Regions from separate parts of the Rhodococcus sp. NPDC060086 genome, predicted to be linked through region 3. Evidence: riboswitches for the same ligand, from Rfam matches in the RefSeq annotation. Region 3 holds a riboswitch; each other region holds the start of a gene.
What was found. Region 3 has a riboswitch for S-adenosylmethionine ahead of ACFWB0_RS19770 (aminotransferase class V-fold PLP-dependent enzyme). Riboswitches for the same ligand answer to the same signal wherever they lie in the genome.
Positions count from the first base shown of each region.

Region 1: it holds a riboswitch for S-adenosylmethionine, as region 3 does, so the genes downstream of both, ACFWB0_RS05530 (ABC transporter substrate-binding protein) here and ACFWB0_RS19770 (aminotransferase class V-fold PLP-dependent enzyme) in region 3, are expected to answer to the same signal.
Region 2: it holds a riboswitch for S-adenosylmethionine, as region 3 does, so the genes downstream of both, ACFWB0_RS12885 (homoserine O-acetyltransferase) here and ACFWB0_RS19770 (aminotransferase class V-fold PLP-dependent enzyme) in region 3, are expected to answer to the same signal.
Region 4: it holds a riboswitch for S-adenosylmethionine, as region 3 does, so the genes downstream of both, ACFWB0_RS05490 (amino acid ABC transporter permease) here and ACFWB0_RS19770 (aminotransferase class V-fold PLP-dependent enzyme) in region 3, are expected to answer to the same signal.

Region 1 covers NZ_JBHWWZ010000005.1:136,339-143,807, forward strand. Annotated here, with positions in the region: gene ACFWB0_RS05515 (LLM class flavin-dependent oxidoreductase) at 1-101, shown strand, start outside; gene ACFWB0_RS05520 (NtaA/DmoA family FMN-dependent monooxygenase) at 112-1,467, shown strand; gene ACFWB0_RS05525 (NADH:flavin oxidoreductase/NADH oxidase) at 1,503-2,618, opposite strand; SAM riboswitch class I at 2,756-2,850, shown strand; gene ACFWB0_RS05530 (ABC transporter substrate-binding protein) at 3,128-4,696, shown strand; gene ACFWB0_RS05535 (ABC transporter permease) at 4,699-5,724, shown strand; gene ACFWB0_RS05540 (ABC transporter permease) at 5,717-6,613, shown strand; gene ACFWB0_RS05545 (dipeptide ABC transporter ATP-binding protein) at 6,610-7,469, shown strand, end outside.
Region 2 covers NZ_JBHWWZ010000018.1:55,706-63,174, reverse strand. Annotated here, with positions in the region: gene ACFWB0_RS12900 (tRNA (cytidine(34)-2'-O)-methyltransferase) at 1-51, opposite strand, end outside; gene ACFWB0_RS12895 (bifunctional methylenetetrahydrofolate dehydrogenase/methenyltetrahydrofolate cyclohydrolase) at 138-992, shown strand; gene ACFWB0_RS12890 (DUF3017 domain-containing protein) at 1,002-1,286, shown strand; gene ACFWB0_RS12885 (homoserine O-acetyltransferase) at 1,299-2,426, opposite strand; SAM riboswitch class IV at 2,464-2,578, opposite strand; gene ACFWB0_RS12880 (exodeoxyribonuclease III) at 2,805-3,608, shown strand; gene trpS (tryptophan--tRNA ligase) at 3,665-4,714, shown strand; gene yhjD (inner membrane protein YhjD) at 4,734-5,789, shown strand; gene ACFWB0_RS12865 (NAD(P)-dependent alcohol dehydrogenase) at 5,876-6,916, shown strand; gene ACFWB0_RS12860 (succinate dehydrogenase iron-sulfur subunit) at 7,075-7,469, opposite strand, start outside.
Region 3 covers NZ_JBHWWZ010000042.1:19,035-26,503, forward strand. Annotated here, with positions in the region: gene ACFWB0_RS19745 (inorganic diphosphatase) at 1-70, shown strand, start outside; gene ACFWB0_RS19750 (crotonase/enoyl-CoA hydratase family protein) at 153-983, opposite strand; gene ACFWB0_RS19755 (YbaK/EbsC family protein) at 1,088-1,561, shown strand; gene ACFWB0_RS19760 (hypothetical protein) at 1,582-2,160, opposite strand; gene ACFWB0_RS19765 (putative leader peptide) at 2,218-2,310, opposite strand; gene ACFWB0_RS19770 (aminotransferase class V-fold PLP-dependent enzyme) at 2,362-3,672, opposite strand; SAM riboswitch class IV at 3,743-3,859, opposite strand; gene ACFWB0_RS19775 (Pls/PosA family non-ribosomal peptide synthetase) at 4,103-7,469, shown strand, end outside.
Region 4 covers NZ_JBHWWZ010000005.1:127,912-135,380, forward strand. Annotated here, with positions in the region: gene ACFWB0_RS05470 (MarR family winged helix-turn-helix transcriptional regulator) at 1-34, shown strand, start outside; tRNA gene ACFWB0_RS05475 (tRNA-Ser) at 62-149, shown strand; gene ACFWB0_RS05480 (SDR family NAD(P)-dependent oxidoreductase) at 276-1,109, shown strand; gene ACFWB0_RS05485 (DUF222 domain-containing protein) at 1,186-2,418, opposite strand; SAM riboswitch class I at 2,639-2,731, shown strand; gene ACFWB0_RS05490 (amino acid ABC transporter permease) at 2,932-3,903, shown strand; gene ACFWB0_RS05495 (amino acid ABC transporter ATP-binding protein) at 3,900-4,682, shown strand; gene ACFWB0_RS05500 (ABC transporter substrate-binding protein) at 4,733-5,698, shown strand; gene ACFWB0_RS05505 (GNAT family N-acetyltransferase) at 5,704-6,210, shown strand; gene ACFWB0_RS05510 (LLM class flavin-dependent oxidoreductase) at 6,207-7,256, shown strand; gene ACFWB0_RS05515 (LLM class flavin-dependent oxidoreductase) at 7,419-7,469, shown strand, end outside.

The DNA.
Region 1 (7,469 bases), on a different contig from region 3:
GCCTCGTCGTTCCACATCCCGACTCCTCACTACGGCGGGCTCTCGGGCTGACGCGGCCCAGCAGCATATTCGCGCGCACCGCAGCCACTGAAATCTCATGATCGGAGCAGTATGACCAGCGGACATCAGCAGCGCGGACATCGCCTGCATTTCAACCTGTTCTTCCCCTTCGCGCCCGATTACGTGTGGTCGCAGCAGCCTCGCACCGACATCTACTACGATTTCGACGCCCTCACCGCACTTGTCCGCAGCGCGGAACACGGACTGTTCAGCGCGGTGTTCTACGGAGAGAGTCTGCGACTGCGGGAACACCTCGGCACGCTGAACACCGACGCAATCACGGGTCGCCCAGACGCATTGGTGCTGTTCGCGCATCTTGCGGCACGCACCGAACGCATCGGACTGGTGGCGACCTTGAACACCACGTATTTCGAACCCTACGATCTCGCTCGCCGTATCGCCACCGTCGACAATCTCTCCGGCGGACGCGCGGGGTGGAACATCGTCACCACCGACAGTGCCTGGACCGGAGCGAATTTCCGCAAGGGTGGCTACCTTCCGCACACCGACCGCTACACCCACGCCGCCGAACACGTCGACGTCGTGCAGGCGTTGTGGGACGCGTGGCCGGAATCGGCACCGGTCGCCCCACTCGACCCGGTCGAGTGGGCAGACACCTACTACCGGATCACGGCACGTCCCGAATGGCCACGGAGTCCGCAGGGGCAACCCGTCTTCTTCCAGGCGGGTGAATCCGAGCAAGGCCGCGACTTCGCCGCCCGGTACGCCGAGGGGATCTTCTCCAGGTACCTGGAGTTCGATGCTGCCCTCGAATTCTCGCGCGATCTCGGCAGGAGACTTGTCGCTGCGGGTCGACCCGCCGACGACCTGAGGATCTTCCCCGGCACCTCCATCGTTCTCGGCGACACGGACGCCGACGCACGAGACCGGCACGAGTGGTTCCGCGACCGGGTGTGGACGGACCGGCGCACACGCGCAGTGATCGAGAAGATCTGGGGCCGCGACCTGTCCGACCTGGACCTCGACGGACCACTTCCGGACGAGCCACCGACAATCGTCAAACAGAGTCGTAGCCACGGCGTGATGAACAGCCGCGACCGACCACAGGCGATTGCGCAGAGGTGGCGTGAACTCTCCCGCGAACGCGGGTTCACGGTGCGCGAACTCGTTCGGCATCTCGCTCCCAGCGCGGGCTTCATCGGAACACCGGCGAGTGTGGCCGACCGGCTCACCGAATACGTCAGGGCCGGGGCGATCGACGGACTCAACCTGACACCCACGGCTTTCCCCGACGGACTCGACGAGATCGTCGACCGGCTCATCCCGGAACTACAGGACCGCGGCGTCTATCCGAGCGAGTATGCGGGCGCCACCCTGCGCGAGAACCTCGGACTGTCTCCGAACGTCGCGCGGCGCGAGGTCCGAGATCGAACACTCGCGGTATAGGTCACCTTCCCTTCCGGCCACCGAAGTCCACCAGATCAGGACCAATCGCCACGCACGCTCTGGGGCTGCCACAGTCGCGCGCGGGTTTCGAGGCCCAGGTCCTTCGCGGCACGCAGCGGCCAGTTCGGATCCCGGAGTGCCGCGCGACCGAGGAAGATCACGTCGGCACTACCGTCCTGCAGGATCTGCGCGGCGTGCCGGGTGTCGTCGATCAGCCCGACCGCACCGACCGCGAGATCGGTGCCGCGGCGAACCTCGCGTGCCAGCGGGACCTGATAACCGGGTTCGAGAGGGATCGCTGCGGGAAGCAGGCCACCGCTGGACACGTCGATCAGGTCGACGCCGCGCGGGGCGATGAGTTCGGCGGTGGCGACGATGTCGTCCGGCGTGAGACCGCCGTCGAGCCAATCTGTCGCCGAGAACCGGACCGACAGAGGCTTGTGCTGCGGCCAGTGGGCCCGCACGGCGTCGACGATCTCGACGAGCAGGCGGGTCCGGCCCTCGAAGGAACCGCCGTAGGAGTCGGTGCGGGTGTTGCCCAAGGGCGACAGGAACGAGTGGATGAGGAAGCCGTGCGCGGCCTGGAGTTCGAGCAGATCGAATCCTGCGCGGTCGGCCCGGCAGGCGGAGTCGCCGAATGCGTCGACGATGTCACCGATCTCACCGGACGTCAGTTCGTGCGGCCCCGTGAGTCCCGGAAACGCCGACGAGTCGGGGCCGACGCCGGGCCAACCGCCCTCGGACGGAGGGATACTGCCCTGCTCGGTGTCCCAGGGGCGGTGGATCGACGCTTTGCGTCCCGCGTGAGTGAGCTGGATGCCGGCGTGGGTGCCGCGCTCGTGAACGAAGTCGACGATGCGAGACCATGCGCGAGTCTGTTCGTCGTTCCACAGCCCGGTGTCCTGCGGACTGATCCGCCCGCCCGGTGTGACGGCGGTGGCCTCGGCGACCACCGCACCGAACCCTCCGGCCGCGCGGGCACCGAGGTGGGTGAGGTGCCAGTCGCCGGGCACCCCGTCGACCGCGGAGTACTGGCACATCGGGGACAGCCAGATGCGGTTACCGAAGGTCACCTCGCGCAGTGCCAGGGGCTCGAACAGGATTTGGGCCGATGTGGCGGTGTCGAGTGTGGATTCGGTTCGAACGGTCATGAATCGGCCTCGCGGGGGGTCGGGTGCGCAGTCGCGGATTCGGTGACGATAGTGGCTACTGCTGCAGCCTCATAAGACTTTCGATCACCGTGAGGGGAACGGTTCATCCGGGGATCGGGAATGTCTAGCATCGACAACGACCATCCAGAGCGACCGAGAGACCTGGCTCGACGACGTCGCAGCAACCCCCTGCATCCGCAGGTGAGGGTGCTACCGCCGGGAACGATGGAGGACTGTTCATGACGCACGAAGATGTCGTGGTGACGTGGTCGTGCCTGCACGTCGACCTGTGCCGGCACAGTGCCGACATCTGTTGACGGTCGACCCGTCCAACCCTCATCCGTCGGCATCGCTCCGGTTCGATGCTGCCGCTGTCATGTAGAGATCGCTGTCATGTAGAGACCGCTGTCATGTAGAGACCGCTGTCATGTAGAGACCACGGAGTTCAGGTGTCCTTCTCGTTCATTCATGCATCCCGTCGTGTGATTCCGGTAGTGGGTGTCGCTGCGATGCTGGTCGTCGGGTTGTCCGCGTGCGGATCAGAGTCGGCCGTCACGCAGGGTGGTGGTACCCCGCAGGCAGGGGGCACGCTCAGGTACGGCCTGTCGCAGGCTCCCACGTGCGCCGATCCCGCGCAGGCCGGCAGCAACCAGACCATCTACGCCGCTCGTCAGGTCGTCGACTCACTCACAGATCAAGACCCCGAGACCGGGCAGATCACGCCGTGGCTCGCCGAGAGTTGGGACGTCAACGAGGACTCCACACAATTCACCTTCCACTTGAAGAAGGGGGTGACCTTCAGCGACGGAACCTCTTTCACCGCTGAATCGGTGCGGGGCAACTTCGATTCCATCGTGAATACTCTCGGCGGGGTCAAGGCTCCGCAGGCCACCGGGTACCTCGCCGGTTACACCGGCACCACCGTGATCGACGAGCACACGGCCAGGGTCGATTTCTCGGCGCCCAACGCGCCGTTCCTCCAGGCCACCTCGACTCATCAACTCGGGTTCCTCTCTGCCGAGGACGTCGCGAAGAGCGCTGAGGAACGGTGTGCAGGCGAGTTGTCCGGCACGGGACCGTTCACGTATGAGGACTACCAGCAGGACCGGTCGGCAACGCTCGTCAAGCGCGCCGGATATGCCTGGGGATCGGAGGTCTTCGCGCACGACGGTGAGGCCTACCTCGACCGGATCGAATTCACCATCGTTCCCGAGTCCGGTGTTCGCACAGGTTCTCTTGCGTCCGGTCAGCTCGACGCGGTCTCCGATGCTCTTCCTCAGGATGCCCCGCAGATCGAAGGTGTCGGTGGCCGCATTCTCACCACGCCGAATCCCGGTCTCCCGTTCGGTTTCCAGCCCAATGTGAGCAGCGGCGTGCTCTCCGATCCCGCCGTCCGTAGCGCACTGATCCCTGCGATCAACCGCACCGAACTCGTCGACACGGTTCTCGGCCCCGACTTCGAGCCCGCGACAAGCGCCCTCGCCTCGGTGACACCCGGGTACCTCGCGGTGGACGCGGTCACCTACGACCCCGATGCGGCGGCGAGGATCCTCGACGACGCCGGATGGATTCCGGGCGAAGACGGTATCCGCGTCAAGGACGGGGAGAGGTTGAGTTTCTCGGTGCTGTTCAGCTCGGTGTTCGCCGGGAACCAGGCGATTCTCGAACTCGTCCAGCAGCAACTGCGGGAGGTGGGTGTAGACCTGCAACTCGATCTGGTGTCGACGCCAGAGACCACCGCCCGACAGAACACCGGAGACTACGACACGACGTACTACAACAGCACACGCGCCGATGGCGACATCCTGCGCACAGCGTTCGGTACCGAGGGCCGGAACCTCAACCAGCGTGGTCCGATCCCGGAACTCGACGACGTCCTCGCAGTACAGCTCACCGCGACCGATCCGGCGACCCGTAACGGCTACATCGAGGAGGCTCAGCAGCTCGTGATCGACAACGCCCTGTTCATTCCGACGGTCGAGTTGTCGCAGGCGATCGGTGCCGGACCGAAGGTGCAAGATCTGAAGTTCGAAGCGTCGGCACGCCTGCAGTTCTTCGACACCTGGCTCAGCGAGTAATCATGTTCGGCTACCTCGCTTCCCGCTTCCTCCAGGCCGTCGGCGTGCTGTGGGCTGCATTCACCGTTTCGTTCGGCGTGCTGTTCCTTCTACCGTCCGACCCGGTGAGTGTGATGGCCGGCTCCGACAACGGAACACCGGTCGACGCTGCCGCAATCGAGCAGCTGCAGGCGCGTTACGGCCTGGATCAGCCGGTGTGGGTTCAGTACTGGAATGCTCTGAGCAATGCAGTCCGGGGTGATTTCGGTATCTCCATCTCCACCGGCAGGCCGGTGACGGAGGCGATCGCCGACGCGTTGCCGAGCACCCTCGCCCTCGCGTCGTTCGCGCTGGTGTTGGCGGTGACATTCGGTACTGTGGTCGCCTTCTTCGCCACCTACACGCGTATCGGCTGGTTGCGGAACGTCTTGTTCTCGCTGCCTCCATTGGGTGTAGCTGTGCCCACATTCTGGATGGGACTCGTTCTGCTCCAATTGTTCTCGTTCCGTGTAAAGCTGTTCCCGGCGTTCGGTGAAGGTGGCATCGAGCATCTGTTACTTCCCGCGATCACACTTGCGCTGCCGACCGGTGCAGTCATCGCGCAGGTGCTTGCGGTGAGCCTGCAGACCACGGCGCGTCAGCCGTACATCGAGGCTGCCAGAGCGAAGGGGGCATCGAGGTGGCGCGTCCAGACGCGACACGCTCTGCGGCTGTCCAGCATCCCGGCCTTCACGATCGCCGGCGTGATCGTCGGCAATCTGATCGCAGGATCGGTTGTCGTGGAGACGGTCTTCTCCCGTGCGGGTCTCGGGCGCCTGACGCAGATGTCCGTGATGGCCCAGGACATTCCGGTGGTACTGGGCATCGTGGTGTTCGGTTCGGTCGTGTTCGTGATCGTCAACCTCGTTGTGGACCTGTTCTACCCTCTGATCGATCCGCGGATCGTCGATGGAAGACGCGGTGCCTCGGAGCGTGGCGAATCGGTACGTGGTGGGGCAGAAACGGACCCGGCGATCGACAAGGATCCGAAAGTGAGTGCCCATGTCTGACACATTGATTCGAGAGCCGGTTCGAGCCGGTTCCCCGGTCCGGGTAGCGACACCCGCGAAACCATCCGCCCTCCGCAGCGCGGTGAGAACCGTGCGGCGCAACTGGGTCGTGGTGATCTCCGCCGCCGTGCTGCTGATCGCCATCGGGTTCGCAGTGTTCCCGTCGTTCTTCGCGTCCGGCGACCCCCTGCAGGGCGTGCCCGCCGACAAACTGCAGGGACCGAGTCTCGCGCATTGGTTCGGCACCGACAACATCGGCCGAGACGTCTACACCCGAGTCGTGCACGGCGCGGCACTGTCGTTGACCGCGACACTGGTTGCAGTGGGCATCGCCATCGTGATCGGCTCGCTCATCGGCCTGCTCTCCGGTGCAGCCGGCGGCCTCGTCGATGCGGTTCTCATGCGGATCGTCGATGTGCTGCTGTCCATCCCCGCTTTGCTGCTTTCGCTCGCCTTGGTCACGGCTCTCGGCTTCGGCACTCTCAATGTTGCGATCGCCGTGGGTATCGGGCTTGTCGCGAACTTCGCCCGCGTCATGCGTTCGGAGGTCCTGCGGGTGCGTCACGCCTTGTATGTCGAAGCAGCTTTCGCCTCCGGTGTCCGCTGGCATACCGTGCTGATCCGCCATGTGCTGCGCAACGCGTACGCTCCGGTGATCGCGCTGGCAGCGGTGGAATTCGGAATGGCGGTCCTGGCCGTGTCGTCCCTGAGTTTCCTCGGGTTCGGTGCAGTTCCACCCACCCCCGAATGGGGTTTCCTGATCTCCGAGGGTCGCAACTATCTGGCCACCGCGTGGTGGATGACGACCTTGCCCGGTCTCGTCATCGTCGCCGTCGTTCTGGCTGCACACCGCATCGGTCATGCCGTCGACGATCGGAGTGGCCGATGAGCACACTTACCGCACCGCTTCTCGAAGTCGACGATCTGCGCGTCGCCTATGGCAGCGACGACGACCCGGTCGTGGCAGTCGACGGTGTCGGATTCACGGTCGCCCGCGGCGAAGTGGTCGCTGTGGTCGGAGAATCCGGTTCGGGTAAGTCGACGACCGCGCACGCCATCATCGGTCTGCTCTCCGGTAGTGGACGCGTGGTGGGCGGCACCGTCACGTTCGACGGGCAGCGCCTCGACACACTGCCGGAACGCGCCTTCGAGAAGGTACGAGGTGCGAGAATCGGCTTGGTCCCGCAGGATCCGACGACTTCGCTCAACCCGGTGATCCGGATCGGCGACCAGATTGCGGAGACATTGCGTATCCACGGGCTCGCGGACCGCCGGACCGCGAAACTCGAGGCGCTGCGCATCCTCGAGGAGGCCGGACTCGACAACCCGGAATTGCGAGCGAAGCAGTACCCCCAAGCCCTGTCCGGGGGGCAGCGTCAGCGGGTACTCATCGGGATTGCCCTGGCCTGCGGCCCCGACCTGGTCATCGCCGACGAACCGACGAGCGCACTCGACGTCACCGTGCAGCGACGCATCCTCGATCACCTCGAAGCACGCATTGCCGAGACCGGCACCGCAGTGCTGCTCATCACCCACGATCTGGGTGTGGCGGCCGACCGCGCCGATCGCATCGTCGTCATGCAGAGCGGTCAGGTGGTGGAGTCCGGACCCGCACTGGACGTGCTCGACAACCCGCGACACGAGTACACGCGAGCGCTGCTCGCAGCGGCCCCGAGCCTCACGGATACCGTACGGCCCGACCGCGTGCCGGCTGAACCGCTGCTCACCGTGACCGATGTGTCGAA
Region 2 (7,469 bases), on a different contig from region 3:
GTTGCCGGTATTCGGGGGGATACGAGGTTCGTGGAACATCACTCGGAACACTCGAACCAGCTTGCCAGAAGCGACGAGCAGGCTCATCCGCCCGGTCGCCACACGAGGTTCGGCGGTCGCCTGGAACAATGGTGGCCGTGACTGCGACCCTTCTGGACGGCAAAGCAACCCGCGACGAAATCTTCGAGGACCTGTTGGTCCGTGTGGCCGCGCTGAAGGACAAGGGCATCACGCCCGGCCTCGGCACGATCCTGGTGGGCGACGACCCCGGATCGGCAGCGTATGTGCGCGGCAAACACAACGACTGCGCCAAGGTCGGCATCACCTCCATCCGCAAGGATCTGCCCGCCGACATCACCCAGGAGCAGCTCGAAGCGGCGATCGACGAACTCAACGCCGACCCCGCATGCACCGGTTACATCGTGCAGTTGCCGCTACCCAAGCACCTCGATGAGAACGCCGCGCTCGAGCGCATCGACCCCGCCAAGGATGCCGACGGGCTGCATCCCGTCAACCTCGGACGTCTCGTCCTCGGCAAGGAAGCGGCGTTGCCGTGCACCCCACGCGGGATCGTGCACCTGCTGCGCCGCTATGAGGTACCGATCAACGGTGCCCATGTGGTGGTCATCGGCCGCGGTGTGACCGTGGGTCGCCCGATCGGACTGCTGCTGACCCGCCGCAGTGAGAACGCCACCGTGACGCTGTGCCACACCGGCACCCGAGACCTCGCCGCCGAGGTGAAGCGCGCCGACATCATCGTCGCTGCCGCAGGCGTCCCCGGTCTCATCACCGCCGACATGGTCAAGCCCGGTGCAGCCGTGCTCGATGTGGGCGTCTCACGCACGGACGACGGACTCCGCGGCGACGTCGCCGCGGACGTTCGCGACGTCGCAGGGTTCTTCTCCCCGAACCCCGGCGGTGTCGGGCCACTCACCCGTGCGTTCCTGCTGACCAACGTCGTCGAACGCGCCGAGCACGACGCCGGCCTCTAGTCACACGACATGGACAGTTCGGTGCGAATCACACGACTGAACCTGCCGCTGCTGGCGGTCACCCTGGTGATCGCTGCAGCGGTGGTCCTCGTACTCGCCGATCGCTGGCGCCGAGGAGCCTTCGTGTTCGGCGGTGCGATGATCCTGGCGGGGATCCTCAGGTGGGCTCTCGACTCGGATCAGGTGGGAGTGCTCGCGGTACGCGGCAAACGCTTCGACGTGGCTGCGATGCTCGCCATGGGCGGAGCGATCGTCACTCTGGCAGTCTCGATCGACCCGCTGGGTACGGGTTAGGACACACGGGACTCAGGAGCCCGCCAGCTCCATCAGCTCGACGAGCAGCTTCGCGACTGCATCGGCCTCGGTGAGGAAGCCGTCGTGTCCGTCGCGTGACTCGAGAACGCGCAACCCATCGCAGTGGGGAAGCCCGTCGGCGATCTCCTGCTGCAACCGGATCGGGTAGAGCCGGTCGGAATCGACGCCCGCGACGATGGTCGGCACATGTGTGCGGCCCAGTGCAGCCTCGATACCGCCGCGACCGCGGCCCACGTCGTGCCGGTTCATGGCGTCGCTGAGCACCACGTAGGTCCCGGGGTCGAACCGGGAGACGAGTTTCGTCGCCTGGTGGTCGAGATAGCTCTGCACTGCGTAGCGTCCGTCGCGCCACGGATTCTCGTCGCCCTGAGGCAGATTCGCGAACCGTGAGTCGAGCTCTTCCTCGCTGCGATACGACAGGTGGGCCATGCGGCGAGCGATGCCCAAACCGGCTTCCGGTCGGCGGCCGCTCGCGTAGTAGTTGCCGCCCTGCCAGTCCGGATCCGCCGTGATGGCAGCGATCTGGGTGCTCTGGACACCGATCTGGTCGGCGGTCGCGCGGGCACCTACTGCGAGGACCAGCGCAGACCGCACTCGGTTCGGATGGGTGACGATCCACTCGAGCGAGCGCATACCACCCATCGAGCCACCGGTCACGGCAGCCAACGTGTCGATGCCGAGGGCGTCGAGAAGTGCAGCTTCCGCGGTGATCTGATCGCGGATGGTGATCCGGGGGAATCGTGCACCCCACGGCTTTCCGTCGGGCGCGGTGCTTCCCGGTCCGGTGGTGCCCTGGCATCCGCCGAGGACGTTCGTGGCCACTACGCACCAGCGGTCGGTGTCGATCGGGGCGCCGGGTCCGACCATGCCGGACCACCAACCGGGTGACGGATGATCCGGTCCGGCGGGTCCGGTGATGTGCGAGTCGCCGGTCAGGGCGTGCTCGACGAGCACGACGTTGTCGCGGGTGGGGGACAGCGCGCCCCATCGCTGGAGTGCAACGGTGACGCCGGGAAGGGTCTCGCCGCTCTCGAGGGTGATGTTGCCGATGTCGACGGTGCCGAGCTGTCCGTCTTCCGCGGGGAGTTCGATCCGCCGACGGTTGGTGCCTGCTGTCAAGATGCGACCGCCTTCGTCAGCATTTTCGAACCTCCCATGAGCCGGCTTGTCGTCTGCGGTGCGCCGACGACCGTGTCCTCACCCGGAGCACCCCACCCTGGCCGGAGGGTTGCCGACCAGCAAGCCGGGGCTTCGCGCTGGCACTCATGACCTCGTCGGAAGTCTAACGGCTGGGTCGTACGACTCGATAGGCGGCTCTCGACCTCCCCCCGAAGGGTGTCGGGCAGCGGGAAAATTTCCGGTCAGTAGTGCTCCACGGGGTCGCGACCGGGGTTACGAACTGCTCGACATTCCGTGAAGAGATGTGAACATGCATGATCGAATGTGTTTCACAAGGAGTGTGACGCTCCACTCGCAATCTCGGATACGGTGTCCGGCGTGTCTCTCACCATCACCACGGTCAACGTCAACGGCGTGCGCGCAGCAGCAGGCAAAGGCCTGCTCGCCTGGCTCGACACCTCGTCCGCGGACATCGTCTGCCTTCAGGAAGTGCGCGCGAGCGAGAAGCAGTTCCACACTGCGATCGCGCCGGCACTGGACGCGGGATGGTGCGTCGTCGGAGCGGAGGCCTCCGCCAAGGGGCGTGCGGGTGTCGCGATCCTGTCGCGAACTCCCGCGGACGCCGTGCGCATCGGTTTCGGCGTCGACGACTTCGGCGACGCAGGTCGCTACATCGAGGCCGACTACCGGGACGTGACGGTCGGCAGCCTGTACCTGCCCACCGGGGAGGCGGACACCCCGAAGCAGGACGAGAAGGAACGCTTCATGAAGGGCTTCGCCGCATACCTGGGGGAGCGCGCGTCGGACGTCGTCGCGGCCGGTCGAGACATGGTTGTGTGCGGCGACTGGAACATCGCCCACACTGAGCGCGACATCAAGAACTGGAAGGGCAACATCAAGAAATCCGGCTTCCTGCCCGGCGAGCGTGCCTGGGTGGACGATCTGCTCGCCACCGGCCGGTGGCGCGACGTCGTGCGCGACCTGCACGGCGACGTCGCAGGCCCCTACTCCTGGTGGTCCTACCGCGGCAAGGCCTTCGACACCGACGCCGGCTGGCGGATCGACTACCACCTCGTCACGCCAGCCCTGGCCGCTCGGGCGACCGACGCGCAGGTGGAGCGCGCTGCGACCTACGCCGACCGCTGGTCGGATCACGCCCCGGTCACCGTCACGTTCGGGTAGGCACATTCACCGACCTCGTTCGGCCTCGGAAACCGATGCGTGAAATTATCGAGGTCATGTCGACTGCAGATCAGAACGCCACAGCGCAGGATGCCCGCCCGGCCGCGCGGCCCCGGGTGCTCTCGGGCATCCAGCCCACCTCGGATTCGTTCCACCTCGGGAACTTCCTCGGTGCGCTGCAGCAGTGGGTTCCCGCGCAGGACGAGAACGACGCCTTCTACTTCATCCCCGATCTGCACGCCATCACCGTGCCGCAGAAGCCGAAGGAACTGCGTAAGCGGGTCCTCGCCGCCGCCGCGCAGCTGCTGGCCGTCGGTATCGACCCGGACCGCTCAGTCCTGTTCGTGCAGAGCCAGGTCCCCGAACACGCCGAGCTGTCCTGGGTCCTCAACTGCCTCACCGGTTTCGGTGAGGCGAGTCGCATGACGCAGTTCAAGGACAAGTCCGCCAAACAGGGTTCCGAGCACGCGAGTGTCGGCCTGTTCACCTACCCGGTCCTCATGGCCGCGGACATTCTGCTCTACCGCGCCCACAGGGTCCCGGTCGGTGAGGACCAGCGGCAGCATCTCGAGCTCACCCGCGACCTCGCGCAGCGCTTCAACAAGCGTTTCGGCAAGACTTTCGTCGTCCCGGAGGCCCAGATCGTCAAGGGAACCGCCAAGATCTACGACCTGCAGGACCCGACGTCGAAGATGAGTAAGTCGGCGGCGACGGAAGCGGGCCTGATCAACCTGCTCGACGACCCGAAGATCTCGGCGAAGAAGATCAAGTCGGCGGTGACCGACAACGACCGTGAGATCCGATTCGATCCGGAGAACAAGGCGGGTGTGAGCAACCTGCTCACCATCCAGTCGGCGCTCTCGGGCCGCTCGATCGACGAACTCGTCGCCGGGTACGAGGGCAAGGGCTACGGCGACCTCAAGGGCGACACCGCAGAGGTGCTCACCGAGTTCGTGACGCCGTTGCGAGCGAAGGTGGACGAGTACCTCGCCGACGAAGCGGAACTGCTCCGGATTCTGTCGAACGGTGCGGATCGGGCACGTGAGGTGGCTTCCCGGACACTCGCGCAGGTCTATGACAAGGTGGGATTCCTACCTCGGAAGTGACCGCGTTAAGGAGCAGCTGATGGTCGGTGCGCCGGACGGCGACAAAGAGCCGAGTTTCCTCGAACGTCAGAGGGCAGCCAGGCCTTGGCTCGACCATCTGGTGCGTTCCGGTATGCGATATCAGGAGAACAAGGGCAGCTACTATGCCGCGGGGCTCACATACTTCACGGTCCTCGCGATCGTCCCGATCATCATGGTCGCGTTCTCCATTGCGGGTTTCATCCTTGCCGGCCGACCGGAGATGCTGCAGCAGATCAGCGACACGATCGCCGAGAACATCCCCGGTGAACTCGGCGGAACCGTCCAGGGAATCATCGAGTCCGCGATAGATTCTCGCGGCGCGGTGGGCGTGATCGGTCTGATCACGGCGTCGTATGCCGGCCTGGGTTGGATGGCGAACCTGCGCAATGCTCTCACCGCAATGTGGGATCATCCGCGTGAGACGGGAAACTTCTTCGTCGTCAAGCTCCGCGATGCCGGCGCGCTGATCAGCCTGGGCCTGGCGATGGTCGTGTCGCTGGGGTTGTCCGCGGTCAGCAGTGGACCGGTGATGCGGTGGATCGTGGAGTTCCTGAACATCGAGAACATCGTCGGCGTGGGTGTGCTGCTGCGTATCGCTGCGCTCCTCATCGCGGTAGCCGCCACGAGTGCGGTGTTCACGTGGGTCATCGCCCGCCTGCCGCGCGAACCGGTCCCGTTCCGCAGTGCGATCCTGGCCGGCGTGATCGCGGGCATCGGATTCGAGATCCTCAAACAGGTCGGTTCGATCTACCTCGGGAGTGTCCTCCAAGGCCCTGCGGGTGTCGCGTTCGGTCCGATCCTGGGCATCCTCGTGTTCGGCAACATCACCGCGCAGCTCGTGTTGTTCTGCACTGCGTTCGCCGCGTCGACGAAGGCGAGCCTCGCGCTCGCGTACATTCCCGCACCGGATCCCGCAGTGATCACGCCGCGTGTCCATGTCCAGGAGGGGCCCGGGATACGGGGCGGACTTGCTCTGCTGGGTGTGGGTGTGCTCGGTGGCGCGCTCGTCGGCGCACGGGCACGCCGCAGCGGTGCCGGGCGCGCACGCCACTGACCGGGTTCCCCGAACAGATGTGAACAGCGGGTGTGGATTCACCCAGAAGACCGGCCACCGTCCGCGTTCTGTCGTAAAGTCCGGACATGAGAGCGCTCCAATACACCGCTGTCGGTTCTGAGCCTGTCGTCGTCGAGATTCCCACTCCGGCACCCGGCCCTGGCGAGATTCTGCTGAAGGTCACTGCTGCCGGACTGTGCCACTCCGACATCTTCGTGATGGATCAACCCGAGGATTCGTACGGATACGGATTACCGCTGACCCTCGGCCACGAAGGCGTGGGAACGGTCGCCGAACTCGGTGCCGGTGTCACCGGTGTCTCGATCGGCGATGCCGTCGCCGTGTACGGGCCGTGGGGCTGCGGCACTTGTCACGCGTGCGCTCTCGGCCGTGAAAACTACTGCACGCGCGCGGCGGAACTGGGGATCGCCCCACCCGGGCTCGGTTCTCCGGGATCGATGGCGGAGTACATGATCGTCGATTCGGTGCGGCATCTGGCTCCGATCGGGGATCTCGACCCCGTACGTGCGGCACCGCTGACCGACGCCGGACTCACGCCCTACCATGCAGTTCAGCGCGTGCGTTCCTTGCTCGGGCCAGGATCGACGTCGGTCGTCGTGGGTGTCGGCGGGCTCGGTCACGTGGCCATCCAGATCCTTCGGGCGGTCACCGCAACGAGAATCGTTGCCGTCGACCTCGACGACCAGCGGTTGGCGCTCGCCCGCAGCATCGGCGCCGACGACGCGGTGCGTTCCGACGCGGGGGCCGCGGACGCCGTGCGGGCACTGACGAACGGGCTGGGGGCCACCGCGGTGTTCGACTTCGTGGGAGCCCAGTCCACTATCGACATGGCGCAGCAGATCGTCGCAATCGACGGGCACATCTCGATCGTGGGAATCCACGCGGGTGCGCACGCGAAGGTCGGTTTCTTCCTCGTTCCCTTCGGCGCATCCGTCGTGACCCCGTACTGGGGCACACGCAGCGAGTTGATGGAGGTGATCGCACTCGCTCGCGACGGAAGACTCGACGTCCACACCGAGACCTTCACGTTGGACGACGGACCGGCCGCGTACCGGAGGCTACGGGAGGGTTCCATCCTCGGGCGCGGTGTGGTCATTCCCGGCTGAGTCGGGCTGTGCTGTTGTCCGGCGGGCACGCGACGCCGGCCCACCGAACGGGCTGCGAATATCGCGCTGAATGAGAGCACCCCGAAAAGACACGGTCGCCGCAGCATCTCACATCGAGAGTGCTGCGGCGACCGTGCAAAAACTGAGAAGTGCGTTCGTCAGCGTGCAAACATCAGCGCGCGCTTGACTTCCTGAATCGCCTTCGTCACCTGGATGCCGCGAGGGCATGCGTCGGTGCAGTTGAAGGTGGTGCGGCAGCGCCACACGCCTTCTTTGTCGTTGAGGATGTCCAGACGCTCGGCAGCACCTTCGTCACGCGAATCGAAGATGAAGCGGTGAGCGTTGACGATGGCAGCGGGACCGAAGTAGCTGCCGTCGCTCCAGTACACCGGGCACGAGGTGGTGCAGCACGCACACAGGATGCACTTGGTGGTGTCATCGAAACGTGCGCGGTCGTGCTGCGACTGGATGCGCTCGCGGGTCGGCTCGTTGCCCGTGGTCATGAGGAACGGCTTGACGGCACGGAACGCGTCGAAGAACGGCTCCATGTCGA
Region 3 (7,469 bases):
CGGCCGCGCAGATGCGGAGGCCGAGGTCACCGCATCGATCGCGCGCCTGAAGGACAACGGCGGACACTGAGATCCGAAGCTGAAATCTCCCGGCCGATCATCGAATCGGCCGGGAGATTTTTCGTTCGCTACCCAGCAGTGCCCAGCGGTCGCTAGCGACCCTTGAACTCCGGCGTGCGCTTCTGCATCACGGCGGTGATCGCCTCGGTGAGGTCTTCGGACGGCAGGAACGCCGCGTTCCAGGCTGCGACGTAGCGGAGGCTGTCGTCGACCTGCGCGGAGCGCGTGTGGTCGAGGACGTCCTTGATGCCGTGGACGACGAGCGGCGGGTTGGCTGCGATCTCGGCGGCGGTCGCGTGCGCCGCCGCGAGCACAGCGGGGGCGTCGTCGAAGACGTCGCCGACGAGGCCGATCTTCTCGGCGCGTGCCGCATCGATGTCCTTGCCGGTCAACGCGAGCTCACGCAGGTGGCCGTCGCCGATGATCAGAGGCAGGCGAGCGAGGCTACCGACGTCGGCAACCATCCCGACCTTGACCTCGCGGACGCTGAACCGGGCGTCGGCGCTCGCATAGCGGATGTCGGCCGCCGAGATGAGGTCGACTCCGCCACCGATGCACCAACCCGAGATCGCGGCGACGACAGGCTTGCGGCAATCGGCGACGGCGGTGATCGCACCCTGCATGCGCTTGACCATCGCGTGGAAGTCGGTGCGCGGCTTGGCCTGTGCCTTGTCTGCGAGCACGGATCCCAGATCGCCTGCCATGGCGGGAAGGTCGAGCCCGTAGGAGAAGTTTTTACCGGAGCCGGTGAGGACAACGGCGCGGACCTCGGGGTCGGCGTCGAGTTGCGCGAAGATCTCCGGCAATTCCGACCAGAAGTCCGGTCCCATCGCATTACCTTTACCCGGGCCGATGAGCGTGACCTGGGCTACGTGTTCGGTGCGCTCGACGGTGAACGCCTTCCAGCTGGATGAATCAGTCATTACTCGACAGTAATATCTGGGCGAGGAAAGCGCACCAAGCTTCCGATCACGCCGATCCTTGTGGATCCGGTCACAGCAGTCACCGGTTTTCATAGGGTGGCATCATGCCCAGGCCACTGCATCCGAATGCCGCCAGAGTTGCCGACACACTCATCGCCCGGGGCCACCACGGCTTGATCACCACGCAGTCGGCTCCCGCACACACCGCCGATGAGGCAGCGGCGGCAGTGCGAGCCGACGTCGGCGCCATCGTCGAGGCTCTCGTGTTCCTCCTCGACGACGAGCCGGTACTGCTTCTGGTCTCGGGCGCCCACCGGGTGTCGCCCGAGCGCACCGGCAGTCGGTTGGGCGGCACCCTCGCTCCCGCATCCGACGACATGGTCGCCGAAGTCACCGGGCAGCAACTCGGCGGCGTCGCCCCGCTCGGGCATCCCACCAACCTTCCGACCTACGTCGATACTGCGCTGGCGGGATACCCCGAACTGTGGGCATCAGGAGGGTGCCCGGGCACTCTCTTCCGCACCTCGTACACCGAACTCCTACGCGTGACCGCGGGAATCGACGTCGAGGTCGACTAGACGAGAATGCGCCAGGCAGGTCAGGATGCGAGCGCGGCACCTCGGCCGTCGACGTACCTGCGACCGATCTCCGCCGCCCACGGCGAAATCTCGACCAGGCCGAGGGTACGAAGCCACGGCAGGGTTCCGTCGATGATGTTGTCGACGGTGACGCGGCCGGCCACCGGAATCAACGTGACACCGTCGGCCACCTTCACCGCGTGAATGTCGGCGATCAGACCGGCCAGTCCGCGCGGAGTGCCGACATAGGACAGACCACTCGCTCCCCCGCCGTTCCTGCGCCATGCTTCCTGGGCCCGACGACGGGCGGCACGCGCTTCGACGTCGACGATCACTTCGAGATCGACCAGCACGGTGAGAGAGTCGGGATCGCGACCCTCCGCGGCAGCCTCGGCTCGTACCCGATCGCGGATCTTGCGCGCTTCGCGCAGATCGGCAGCACGCACCCGAACGACCGTGCGCGGAGCAGCACTGAGGTCGAGCGATCCTCCCCCGTCACGATCGACGGTGAGATCGGCCCACACATCAGGGCCCGGCCCCTCGTCGAATTCCACTGCGACGCGCAAGGATCCAATTGATTGAAAACTACTGTAGGACATGAGAATTCCTCTCGATATGCCGAATACGGCATCGAAAAACGGGAAACGGGAACCTCATCAGTCCATACAGATGCAGGAGGCCGTACGGCACAGATCGACGTGACGGCGGCACCACTGCGCCGCTGCCTCGGCCGAACTCCATACTGCCATGCGCGAAATCCTACTGAGCTTGTGTGGAATTGTCGATCGCTACGGTGACCGTCAGACGCATTCCGCCGCACCGTCGCCCGACTGCGTGAGACCGGGCCGGGTCTCCGGCGACGGACTCCAGGCTCCATCGGACTTGGTGTACGACCAGGACGGCCCATCTTCCACCAGCTGCCGAAGCGCTGCGAGCAGACGGTCGACGTCTGCGGAAGAGCTTCCCAGACCCAAAGATGCGCGCACCGCACCGCCGGGAAGTCCGACGCGGGAGAGCAACGGGTGGGCACAGAAACGACCGTCACGAACCCCGATACCGTGTTCGGCCGAGAGATACGCGGCAACCTCACCGGGCGCGAAGCCCTCGACGCCGAACGTGACGATACCGACGCAGTCCGCCGAATCATCCCACAGGCGAAGAATTTCCACGCCGTTGACGTCGCGTAGACCGTCGATGAGCTGCGAACACAGCAGCTCCTCGTGACGGGCGGCGGCCTCGGCATCATGCGCCGCGAGGGTGTCGCATGCGGCGGCGATCGCCGCGACCCCCAGCACATTCGGAGAACCGGCTTCGTGACGGGCGGGGGCACACGCCCACTCGGTGTGGTCGAGGGAAACCTCGCGCACCGCACCGCCGCCGGCAAGGTACGGCTCCGCCGCATCGAGCCAGTCGCGCCGCCCGACGAGCACGCCGGCACCGAACGGCGCGTACAGCTTGTGCCCCGAGAACGCGAGGTAGTCGACGCCGGACTCAGCGAGATCGATGCGGCGATGCGGGGCCAGCTGGGCACCGTCGACGAAGATCCGCGCACCACACGCGTGAGCGAGATCGGCGAGTTCCGCGATCGGCAGAACCTCACCGGTGACATTGGATGCTCCGGTCACCGCGAGCAGGGCCGCCGGCGCACGCTCGAGCTCCACGGCGATCCGCCACACGGTCTCGGAGATCGAATCCGCAGCTTCGACAACACGAGTGCTCTTCCACGGCAACAGGTTCGCATGATGCTCGATGTCGAGTACCACTACGTCGCCGGGTACCGCACCGGCGAGCAGGTTGATCGAATCCGTGGTGTTGCGGGTGAACACCACCACCTGATCCTCGTCGGCTCCGACGAAACGGGAGACCGACGCACGCGAATCCTCGTAGCTCGCGGTGCTGATGCGCGACGCATAGCCCGCGCCGCGGTGCACGCTGGCGTAGAACGGCAACAGTTCGGAGATCCGGTCCGTCACGCTCGCCAGAGCAGGAGCACTCGCCGCATAATCGAAGTTCGCGTACGTGCAGGTGCCGCCCTGCACGAGAGGAACCTGCACGTCACAACCCGACACGCGAGCAAACGGAGCGATACAGGTGGTGGTGGCAACAGTCATGACGAATTTCCCTCGTGTATCAGGGACCCGTCGGTGATCGCCACGACGAAGGTGATTCGCTCGCCGGCGGAGTCCGCGCTTGCTGCGCCCAGGTTCGGAACGTCAGCCAGGTCGTCACCCGGAGCACCCCACCGCGGTGGAGGGTTGCCGACCAGCGAGCCGGGGCTTGATGCTGGTACTCATGACCTGCCGAAGACAATGACACCGGGCACACTTCGTGTCAAGTCGAGCGTCCGAGCGCGGCCGAGGAGCCGCTCCTGAGCAGAGCCGAGTTTCTCCTTCTGACCTGCAAAGAAACCACCGCCGTGCTTTGCTCTGAAGCGCGACACCGCACACGCCCACCTCGCCCACTGCCCCACCGAAAGTTCATCTGCCGTCCACCTTCACCTGAGATAAACCGGATCGCCCCACCGAGTAGAAGGACAGCGGATTGTCTGCTCAACACCCGCCCACACCCGACGACACGTCGCTCGTCCCCGAGATCTTCCTGCGCGGATCACACGCACCCGCGCCACGCACACTCGTCGACGTGCTGCGCGCCACCGCCGAGTCGCATCCGCACGCTCCCGCGATCGACGACGGCACCACGCTGCTCGACTACTCCGAACTCCTCGACCTGGTATTCGTGGGAGCCCGCGGCCTCGCGGAGGCCGGCGTAGGCGCCGGCGATCGTGTCGGGGTGCGCATGTCGTCGGGGTCCAAGGACCTCTACGTCACCATCCTGTCCGTCCTCGCGGCGGGCGCCGCCTACGTCCCCGTGGACGCCGACGATCCCGACGAACGCGCCGAACTCGTCTTCTCCGAGGCAAAGGTCACCGCGATCGTCACCGATGCGGGCATCGGTCCCGGCACCGCACCACCGGCCGACGAACCGGACGTGCGCGAACCGACACTCGACGACGACGCATGGATCATCTTCACCTCCGGTTCCACCGGCACCCCCAAGGGTGTTGCCGTCACACACCGCAACGCCGCAGCCTTCGTCGACGCCGAAGCCAACCTGTTCTGCCGGGACGAACCGCTCGGCCCCCGCGACCGGGTACTCGCAGGCCTGTCCGTCGCCTTCGACGCGTCGTGCGAGGAGATGTGGCTGGCCTGGCGGCACGGCTCATGTCTCGTTCCGGCGCCGCGGTCACTGGTTCGCTCGGGCATGGACCTCGGCCCGTGGTTGGTCTCCCGCAACATCAACGTCGTCTCCACGGTCCCGACCCTCGCCGCGATGTGGCCGGGGGAAGCACTCGAAGCGGTACGTCTGCTCATCTTCGGAGGGGAGGCCTGCCCACCCGACCTCGCCGAGCGCCTCGCCGTTCCGGGTCGCGAAGTGTGGAACACCTACGGCCCCACCGAGGCCACTGTGGTCGCATGCGCCGCGATCATGGACGGAACCGGACCCATCCGCATCGGCCTGCCACTCGACGGCTGGGATCTCGCCGTCGTCGACAGCGAAGGCATTCCCGTCGCCGAAGGGCAGACCGGTGAGCTCGTGATCGGCGGCGTCGGACTCGCACGCTACCTGGACCCGGCGAAGGACGCCGAGAAGTACGCGCCCATGCCGACCCTCGGCTGGGACCGCGCCTACCGCAGCGGTGACCTCGTCGTCCTCGACAGCGCCGGACTACTCTTCCAGGGCCGCGCCGACGACCAGGTCAAGATCGGCGGGCGACGCATCGAGCTCGGCGAGGTCGACAACGCCCTGCAGAACCTGCCCGGAGTCGCAGGCGGTGCATGCGCGGTCCGTAAGACCTCCGCCGGAAGTTCGATCCTCGTCGGCTACATCGCCTCCACCGATCCTCATTTCGACGTCGCGTCTGCCCACGATCTGCTGTCCGAACAGCTCCCCGCTGCCCTCGTGCCGCGTCTCGCGCTCGTCGACGAGCTGCCCACGCGCACGTCCGGGAAGGTCGATCGCAACGCGTTGCCGTGGCCGCTGCCCGGCGCCGACGCCGACTCCGTGGAAGCGCTCGGCCTCCCCCCGACCGCGGAATGGGTCGCGGGGCTGTGGTCGTCACTGCTCGGCGCCCGAATCGAGGGTCTCGACGACGATTTCTTCGAACTCGGCGGAGGTTCCCTGTCCGCCGCACAACTCGTCACCGCACTGCGTGAGCGTTATCCCGAGATGACGGTTGCCGAACTCTACGACCGACCCCGGCTCGGATCCCTCGCCACCTATCTCGACGAACTCGCCCCGACCGAGACCGCGGCTCCGCGCGAGGTCGCCCCCGTATCGCGGGGGGCACAGTTCCTGCAGCTCGCCGCGACCGTGCCGCTCATGACGTTGACGGGCCTCCACTGGATCACCTGGCTCGCGATTCTGAACAACATCATCGCGACGGTCACCGATGTGCCGTGGACCGTGACCTTGTCGTGGTGGTGGGTCGCCGTCGGAATCGTCGTGTTCCTCTCTCCGCTCGGCCGGATGAGCACCGCGGTGCTGGGCGCCCGGACCCTCCTCCGCGGACTGACACCCGGCAGTTATCCCCGCGGTGGCTCGGTCCACCTGCGTTTGTGGACCGCCCAGCGGTTGTCGGAGGCGTCCGGTGCGACCAACCTGTCGGGAGCGCCCTGGATGCGTCAGTATGCGCGGGCGCTGGGCGCGAAGATCGGCCACGGAGTCGACCTGCACACCCTCCCCCCGGTCACCGGCATGCTCGAACTCGGCGACGGCTGCTCGATCGAACCCGAAGTGGACCTGTCGGGGTACTGGGTGGACGGCGACGTCGTCCACATCGGGAGTATCCGCATCGGGGCGGGCGCGTCGATCGGTGCGCGCTCGTTCCTCGCCCCCGGTTCGCGCGTCGGCAAGAACGCCGAGGTCGAGGCCGGGTCGGCGGTGTTCGGCCGGGTCAAGGCGAGCCAGCACTGGGCCGGTTCGCCCGCGCGGAAGACCGGAAAGGCCGAACCGCAGTGGCCGTCGGAAGACCCACCCCGCGGATCCCGTTGGGTTCCCATCTTCGGCGTGACGTCGATCCTCCTCGCAGGACTTCCGATCATGTCAATCGGCGCCGGTGTCGCGCTGCTCGTCTGGTGGGTGAAGGACACCTCGAGCGTGACCGAGGCCGTGGTCCGTTCCCTTGCGATGCTGCCCGCCGGTGGAATTCTCACCATGGCCGTGTTCGCAGTACTCACCCTGATCACCGTGCGACTGTTGTCGATCGGCATGACCGAAGGCTGGCATCCGGTCCGAAGCCGTGTCGGATGGCAGGTGTGGGCCACCGAACGTCTGATGGATTCGTCGCGCACGTTCCTGTTCCCGCTCTACGCGTCGATGCTCACCCCGATCTGGCTGCGGCTGCTCGGCGCCGATATCGGCAAGGACGTCGAGGCATCAACGGTGCTCATGGTTCCGAAGTTCACCAAGGTCGCGGACGGCGCGTTCCTCGCCGACGACACCATGGTCGCCTCGTACGAACTCGGCGGAGGCTGGCTGTACATATCGCATGCCAAGGTCGGAAAGCGGGCGTTCCTCGGAAACTCGGGCATGGCAGCGCCCGGTCGTCGCGTGCCCAAACACGGTCTGGTCGCGGTCCTCTCGGCCGCACCGGAGAAGGCGAAGTCGGGGTCTTCGTGGCTCGGCAGTCCCCCGGTACGGTTGCGCCGGTCCTCCGGCGGATCCGATTCGAGTCGCACGTTCGAGCCATCGTTGAAGCTCAAGATCGCGCGCGGGGCCGTCGAGACCTTCCGGCTCGTTCCGATGGTGGTCACGTTCGGCATCGGGCTGCTGGTCCTGTTCTCCCTCAACTCCATTGCCGTCCATTTCGGCTACCCGGCGGCGGCACTGGTGAGCGGCCTCGTGTTGA
Region 4 (7,469 bases), on a different contig from region 3:
TGCGCGCGTCGACGGAGCCCTCGCCGACAAGTAGCTCAGTGATGAGGTTAGGATTTGGCACGGAAGCGTGGCAGAGCGGCCGAATGCACTCGCCTTGAAAGCGAGCGTCGTGAGAGCGACCGGGGGTTCAAATCCCTCCGCTTCCGCCAGAGCCCCTCACCTGTTCACGCAGGTGAGGGGTTTTTCTGTGCGCTCGAATGGTTGTGTAGAGCCCCTTGAAATGCCATTCTTTGGTGGGAGAATTGCACTTCTGACACTCGGCGCAAGGAGATTCGATGGCTTTGACCAATGACGAATTCGCCCGGCAGTACGGACCGTGGGGGCTGGTGGTCGGGGCCTCCGAAGGTGTCGGAGAGGCCTTCGCGCACACCCTCGCCGAACGCGGGGTCAATGTCGTCCTGCTCTCGCGACGCAAACCGAACCTCGACGCCCTCGCTGCGACCCTCCGCGAGCGCCACGGTGTGGAGACCAGGGTGCTCGCGGTCGATCTTTCCGAATCCGATGCGGTGTCGCGCATCGTCGACGGGACGGTCGGGTTGGAGGTCGGAATCGTGTTGTACGGCGCTGGAGCGGATTCTTCGCCGGCCCCGTTCCTCTCGCGTCCTGTCGAGTCCGCGCTCGCGATGGTTCAGCGCAATTGCGTCACCTCGATGGCGGTGGCACATCACTTCGGAGCGGCCATGGTCGAGCGAGGGCGGGGAGGCATCATTCTCGTGACGTCCGGATCCGGTTTGCGTGGCTGCTCGAACATGGTGGCCTACTCCGCGTCGAAGGCATTCGACCTCGTGATGGGTGAGAGCCTGTGGGCCGAGTTCAATCCGGAAGGTGTGGACGTGTTGTCGCTGGTACTCAGCCGGACCGATACTCCGGCATTGCGTCGGTTGATGCTTGCGATGGGGCAGATAGACAGCCTCGACACACCGGTTCCGGGTGCGACGAGCCCCGAAGAGACTGTTGCTCGCGCTCTCGAGAATTTGGACAAGGGGCCGACGTATCTGGTGGGGGAGAAGCTTGCGCAGTCGGAGCAGTATTTCTCCACGATGACGCGGAACGAAGGTGTTCGTGTCATGGCCGAAGCCACGCGATCGCTCAACACCGCGGCCGAGTAGGCAAACGAAACGCAGCCACCGCTGCCAGGGCACACGGGTGCCCTGGTGACGGTGGCTGTATTCGTTGATCTGTAGGTCAGGCGACCAGATCCGGCCTGCTCCCCGGGATCGGCGTGCGGAACACATCCACACTCGAGGGAGGGATGAATTGCGGCCGACGGTGTTCGGTCATCTCGACTTCCCAGTCGGTGTGATGCATCAACCTGTGGTGATGTCCGCACAGCAACACCAGATTGTCGAGGTCGGTGTCGCCGCCGTCGACCCAATGATGAATGTGGTGCGCATCGGCCCACGCCGGGGGCGTTGAACACCCGGGGAAGGCACATCCGCCATCTCTGACGGCCAGCGCTCGACGTTGCGCCGTCGTCGCAGTCCGGTGCGTCCGCCCGTGTGCCAGCGGCACGCCGTGTTCGTCGAGCAGGATCCGGGTGACCTGGCAATCGCACGCGAGCATCCGGGCGGCGTCGATCGACAACGGCCCGGCCCAGGGCTCGGTCGCATACCCATGCTCGGGGGAGTTCGCGAACAGTTCCTTCACCGCAGTGTTCGTCGTCAGATCTTTGATCGACGCGGTGACCGTGACGTGCGGTTTCACGCCGCCCTCGACGGGGACGAGGCCGGCGGCTTCGACGAACTGCAGGAGTTGATCGAACGCGTCGGCGTTGCGCTTCGACGCCGGCCGATCATCTTTGATGCCGTTTATCTCGGGCCTCGGCGCGGAAAGTGGGGAGAGTAGATGACGCAGGCGGGCACCGGTGACGGCGTCGAACTCGCCTGTGATGACGACTCGGCCGTGCCAGGTGGTGGAGACGAACAGTTCGTTGCGTGAGGAGTCTTCGCCCGGTGGCGGTCCGTCGCCGGTGTTGTAGAGGTGTTCGAGTCGGCGGATCAGGGCCCGCACGGTCGCTTTCGTGGCGACCTTGTCGGAGGCGTGCTCGATCAGGATGTCGCGGGCTTTCTCGAAGTCGCAGGGGTTCATGGTGCGGGGGTAGTGCTGGCAGAAGTAGGCGATCTGCCGCGCTTTCTCCGCGTCCAGTAGGCCGGAGGAATAGGCTTCGCGTACTTCCGGTTCCAGTCGCAGTAGCCGTGCCAGTGTTTCGATGCGGTGGCATTCACCGAGTTCGAGGTTGGTGGCGGCACACAACCAGTGGGCGGGGCTGCGGTGGCCGTGTTCTTTGACGGTGTCGCGTTCGATCATCGCGATCATCAGATCGACGCGGTGTACCTGCCAGGTATGGATTTCGGCGGAGACAGCGAGTGTCTCGGCCATGAGTTGTGTGTTGTCGAGTTTCCAGAGGTCCCCACCCATGATCGAACTATATCGAACTGACATTCGATTCGCAAGGGAATTGGCACATGTATTCGATATCGACCGCGATGGCCTCAGCTCCAACTCGGGGGTGCGGTAGAGGCTTCCGACCGGCGGAGAATTCGGATCAGTGCGATTCTAATTGCGTACCAACGTAATTCAACGGACTGCAACAGTGGTCAGCTATTGACCATATGTCCGAATGGCCTTACAGTTCGAGGCGCCATCCAGAGCGACCGAGAGACCTGGCTCGATGACGTCGCAGCAACCCCCCGCTTTCGGGTGCGGGTGCTACCGCCCGGACCGATGGAGGTCGGAGATGACTAGCAGTATCGAGCGCGCTTCGTGGCGCCGCAGGCACATCGATCTGCGTCGCGGCGCGTCGTCGCGTTGTTGCTGAACGTCACCAACAACGCCGTTGCGCGTGTGCCGCATCGAAACCGGTTGCGGAATAACTACTTCCATTCTCCGTGAAACGCATGTTTCGATGTCTCCTGTCCGCAGGAGGTCGGCGTGAGCGCGCCGACCGATATCCGTACCACCGACCCGGCCCCTGAGCGCACGGACGACGCAGACCTGGTGGTGGCCCGGACCTGGCACCCGTGGCGATGGGTGACCAGCGCCGCGGTACTGATCGTCGTTGCGCAGTTCATTCACGGCCTCGCCACCAACCCCGGCTGGGACTGGCCGACCTTCGCTCGATACTTCACGGCGGAATCGGTTCTCTCTGCCCTGTGGATGACGATCAAGCTCACCCTGTGGGGAACCCTCCTCGGATTCGCGCTCGGCGTGCTCCTCGCGGTCGGTAGGTTGTCGAACAATCCAGTACTGCAGGTAATTGCGTGGACCTACATCTGGGCGTTCCGATCCATCCCGCTGATCGTGCAGCTCCTCTTCTGGTTCAACATCGCGTATCTCTACCAAACCATGTCGGTCGGAATACCGTTCGGGCCCGGATTCTTCGAATTCGAGGTCTCAGGAGTGATCTCGGGCTTCACGGCCGCGGTGATCGGCCTTGCACTCCACCAGGCTGCGTACTCGGCGGAGATCATCCGCGCCGGCATCATCTCCGTCGACCACGGGCAGATCGAAGCGGCCAACGCGCTCGGTATCCCGCGGCTGCGTCAGTTCTTCCGGATCGTGTTGCCGCAAGCGATGCGCTCGATCCTGCCGAATGCAGCCAACGAGGTCATCAGCCTGTTCAAGGGCACATCCATCGTCTCGACGATGGCGATCGCCGAGCTGTTCTACCAGGTACAGGTCATTTTCGGTCGCAGCGGGCGCGTAGTGCCGCTGCTCATGGTCGCGACCGTGTGGTACATCATCCTCACCACGGTGTTGTCCATCGTGCAGTACTACATCGAGCGGCACTATGCGCGCGGCTCGGCCCGCGAGTTGCCTCTCACTCCGTGGCAGAAAGTCGTCACGAAATACCGCGAGATCCGCGACACCGGTGTCGGTGCACCCCGAGGAGCAACCCGATGACCGCCGCCGAACAGCGGACCGACTACGCCGTCGACGTGCGGGGAGTCCATAAATCCTTCGGATCGCTGAAGGTGCTCGAGGGCGTGGATCTGAAGGTCCGCAAGGGTGAGGTGACAGTCATTCTCGGCCCGTCGGGATCGGGGAAGTCCACGCTGCTGCGCACTCTCAATCACCTCGAGAAGGTCGACCGCGGCACCATCCGCATCGACGGTGAACTCGTCGGCTACCGTCGTCGCGGCGACAAACTGCATGAACTGCGCACCCGCGACATTCTCCGTCAGCGGGCCCGGATCGGGTTCGTGTTCCAGAACTTCAATCTCTTCCCGCACCTGACTGCACTCGAGAACGTCATCGAGGCACCGCTTTCCGCGCAGAAGCGCACACGCGCCGAGGTCGAGGTGGAAGCCCGGGAGTTGCTCGAGCGCGTCGGTGTGGGCGACAAGATTCACGCCTACCCGCGGCAGTTGTCCGGTGGTCAACAGCAACGTGTTGCCATTGCCCGGGCGCTTGCCTTGCAGCCCAGCGTCATCCTGTTCGACGAACCGACCTCTGCTCTCGACCCCGAACTGGTCGGGGAGGTTCTCGAAGTGATCGAAGATCTCGCGAGCGGAGGATCGACCCTGGTGGTCGTGACCCACGAGATCGGCTTTGCGCGTCAAGTCGCCGACAATGTCGTCTTCATGGACGGTGGCGTCATCGTCGAGCAAGGCTCACCGGCAGCCGTTCTCGACCATCCACAGCACGAACGTACCCGCACATTTCTGTCCCGAGTTCTCTGATTTCCGGTACTCCAACCGGAAGATTCGACCACACCCCCTGGAAGGTAACGATGTTCGCTTCACCCCGTCGATCGAAGTTGCTGGTTTCGGCTCTGACTGCGGTCGCCCTGTTGGGCAGCGCAGCCTGCAGTTCGTCCGACGCGGCCACCGACGCAGCCACCGACGCCGGCTACAACCTCACCGCCGAGCAGAATCGCATCACCACGGACACGGTAGACGAGATCGCCGCAAAGGTTCCGCAGGCGATTCGTGACCGCGGCACCCTCATCGTCACAGGCAGCGCAGGTACCGCCCCACCGCTGCGTTTCTACGCCGACGACGACACGACGATCATCGGTTCGGAAACCGACTTCGCGTACCTCATCGGCGATGTCCTCGACCTCGATATCGAACTCACGGCCGCCGACTGGGCGCAGAACTTCGTGCGCGTCGACTCCGGTGAGGCCGACGTGTTCATCTCCAACGTCACCGTCACGGAAGAGCGCAAGGAGAAGTACGACTTTGCCACCTACCGTCTCGACAGTGTCGCGGTCGAGGTGAAGAAGGACAGTGGAATCACCTTCGAGGGCTCGGAGGACATCGCGGGCCTGACGATCGGTGTCGGCTCGGGCACCAATCAGGAAGCGTTGCTCGTCGAATGGAACGAGCAGAACATCGCAGCCGGGCTCGAGCCTGCAGAAATTCTCTACTACCAGAACGCCGTCGACTACTTTCTGGCGCTCGGCTCGGGACGTATCGACGCGTACGTCGGACCAAACCCGACGTCAGCGTTCCACGTCCTGCAGGCGGGTGAGAGTGAAATCGCCGGAACATTCTCGGGCGCAGGCGATGAGCTGCAGGGCGAGATCGCGGTCCTGACGAAGAAGGACAACGGACTGATCGAGGCCATCAACGAGGCGCTCAACCACGTCATCGACAACGGAACCTATGCGGAGGTGCTCGAGCGATGGGGGATCGGCACCGAGGCCGTCGAAAGCTCGCGGATCAACCCGCCGGGTCTGCCCAAGACCGCGTAACCGCGATGAGCAGAACCCGACGCCTGCAGATTCAGGCCGTGAAACAGGGCGATCCGCTGGCCGCTCCACTGCTCGATGAGCTGGCGGTGGAGTACAGCACTCGCTACGAGCGTCCACTCCAGGAGCAGGTCGAGTCCTTGACCACGTACCCGGGAGAAGAGTTCGCACCGCCGGACGGTGCCCTGCTCGTGGTCACCGAAGACGGTCGGCCCGTCGCAGGCGGCGCCTTCCGCCGGTACGACGAGAGCACGGCCGAGCTCAAGCGAATCTGGACATCCAGTGAACACCGGCGCCGCGGGCTCGGGCGCATCGTCCTCGCAGAACTCGAAGCCGAGGCGGTGCTGCGCGGCTACACCCGTATCTATCTCACGACCGGGTGGCGGCAACCGGAGGCCGTCGGCCTCTACCTCTCGGCCGGTTACACCGCACTGTTCGACCCGACGCGCCCGGCCGAGGAAATCGGCCCGCACCCATTCGAAAAACGCCTGACCCGAAAGGTGGAGTCTGCGTGAAATTTCTGCTCCTGAGCCTGATCACTCACCACCCGGACCCTGTGACCGGAGAATTGCTCAGTCCCTCCGACCGACTCCGTGAGGTCGTGAACACCGCAGTACTGGCCGAGGAACTCGGCTTCGAAGGATTCGCGGTCGGCGAGCGTCACGAGCAACCGTTCCTGTCGTCGTCGCCTCCGGTGGTCTTGAGCAACATCGCGGCGCGCACATCGACCATCGAACTGTGGACCGGTGTAACGACACTGAGCCTGCTCGATCCGGTCCGCGCCTACGAAGACTATGCGACTCTCGACAATCTCTCCGAGGGTCGGCTGCAGCTGATAATCGGCAAGGGTAACGGCACAGCACAGGCCGACCTGTTCCATGTCACGCCCGACGACCAGTGGGATCGTAACCGTGAGGGCTACGAACTCTTCCGGCTCTTGTGGGAGAACGAGCGGGTCACATGGGAAGGATCCTTCCGCCCCTCGCTCACCGACGCGGTCACGGTTCCTCGTCCGCTGCAACCACGTCTGACGATGTGGCATGGCAGCGCAACGAGCCACGAATCCGTGGATACCGCAGCACAATATGGCGATCCGGTGTTCTCGGCCAACGTCACGAACCCGATCGAGCCCTACGCCGAACTGATCGAGTACTACCGCGACAGATGGGCGGCATACGGGCACGACCCGTCGGACGCACGGGTGGGAGCGGGAACGGCGGGGCTGTATGTCGCGCCGACGTCACAGGAAGCAGTCGAGCGGTTCCGGCCGTTGTTCGAGCAGCGGCTGCAGTTTGCGCGGAATTCCGGACTGCCGGTGGTCTTCGAGAGCGTCGAGGACTTCGTCGAACGCAGTTCCGCGCTCATCGGCAGCCCGCAGCAAGTGATCGACAAGGTGCTCCGTTATCACGAGCGTCTCGGACATGAAGTCATGCACGTGACAGCCGACCGAGGTGGGCTGACTGCAGCGGAGCAGCGCGCGAGTCTCGAGCTCTTCCAGGCGGAGGTGGCTCCCGTGTTGCGGAAGGCGATTCCGCACCGTGAGCCCGCGTCGGTGCACTGATGCAGGTCGCATCACATCTCGGTTCGAATCACTGTGAGAGGAAGGGTTTTCCTGGGTCGACGTGGTTCCTATTCTGAAAGAACCGACCAGAGGCTTTCTTCCTGCCCGGTGGCACCGCGAATACGCGGTGCCACCGGAGCCAATCCTGAAGTGGTGAATATCGTGCCTGTTACCTCCACATCACTTGCGCTCGCGGTCGAACTGGACGGCGCC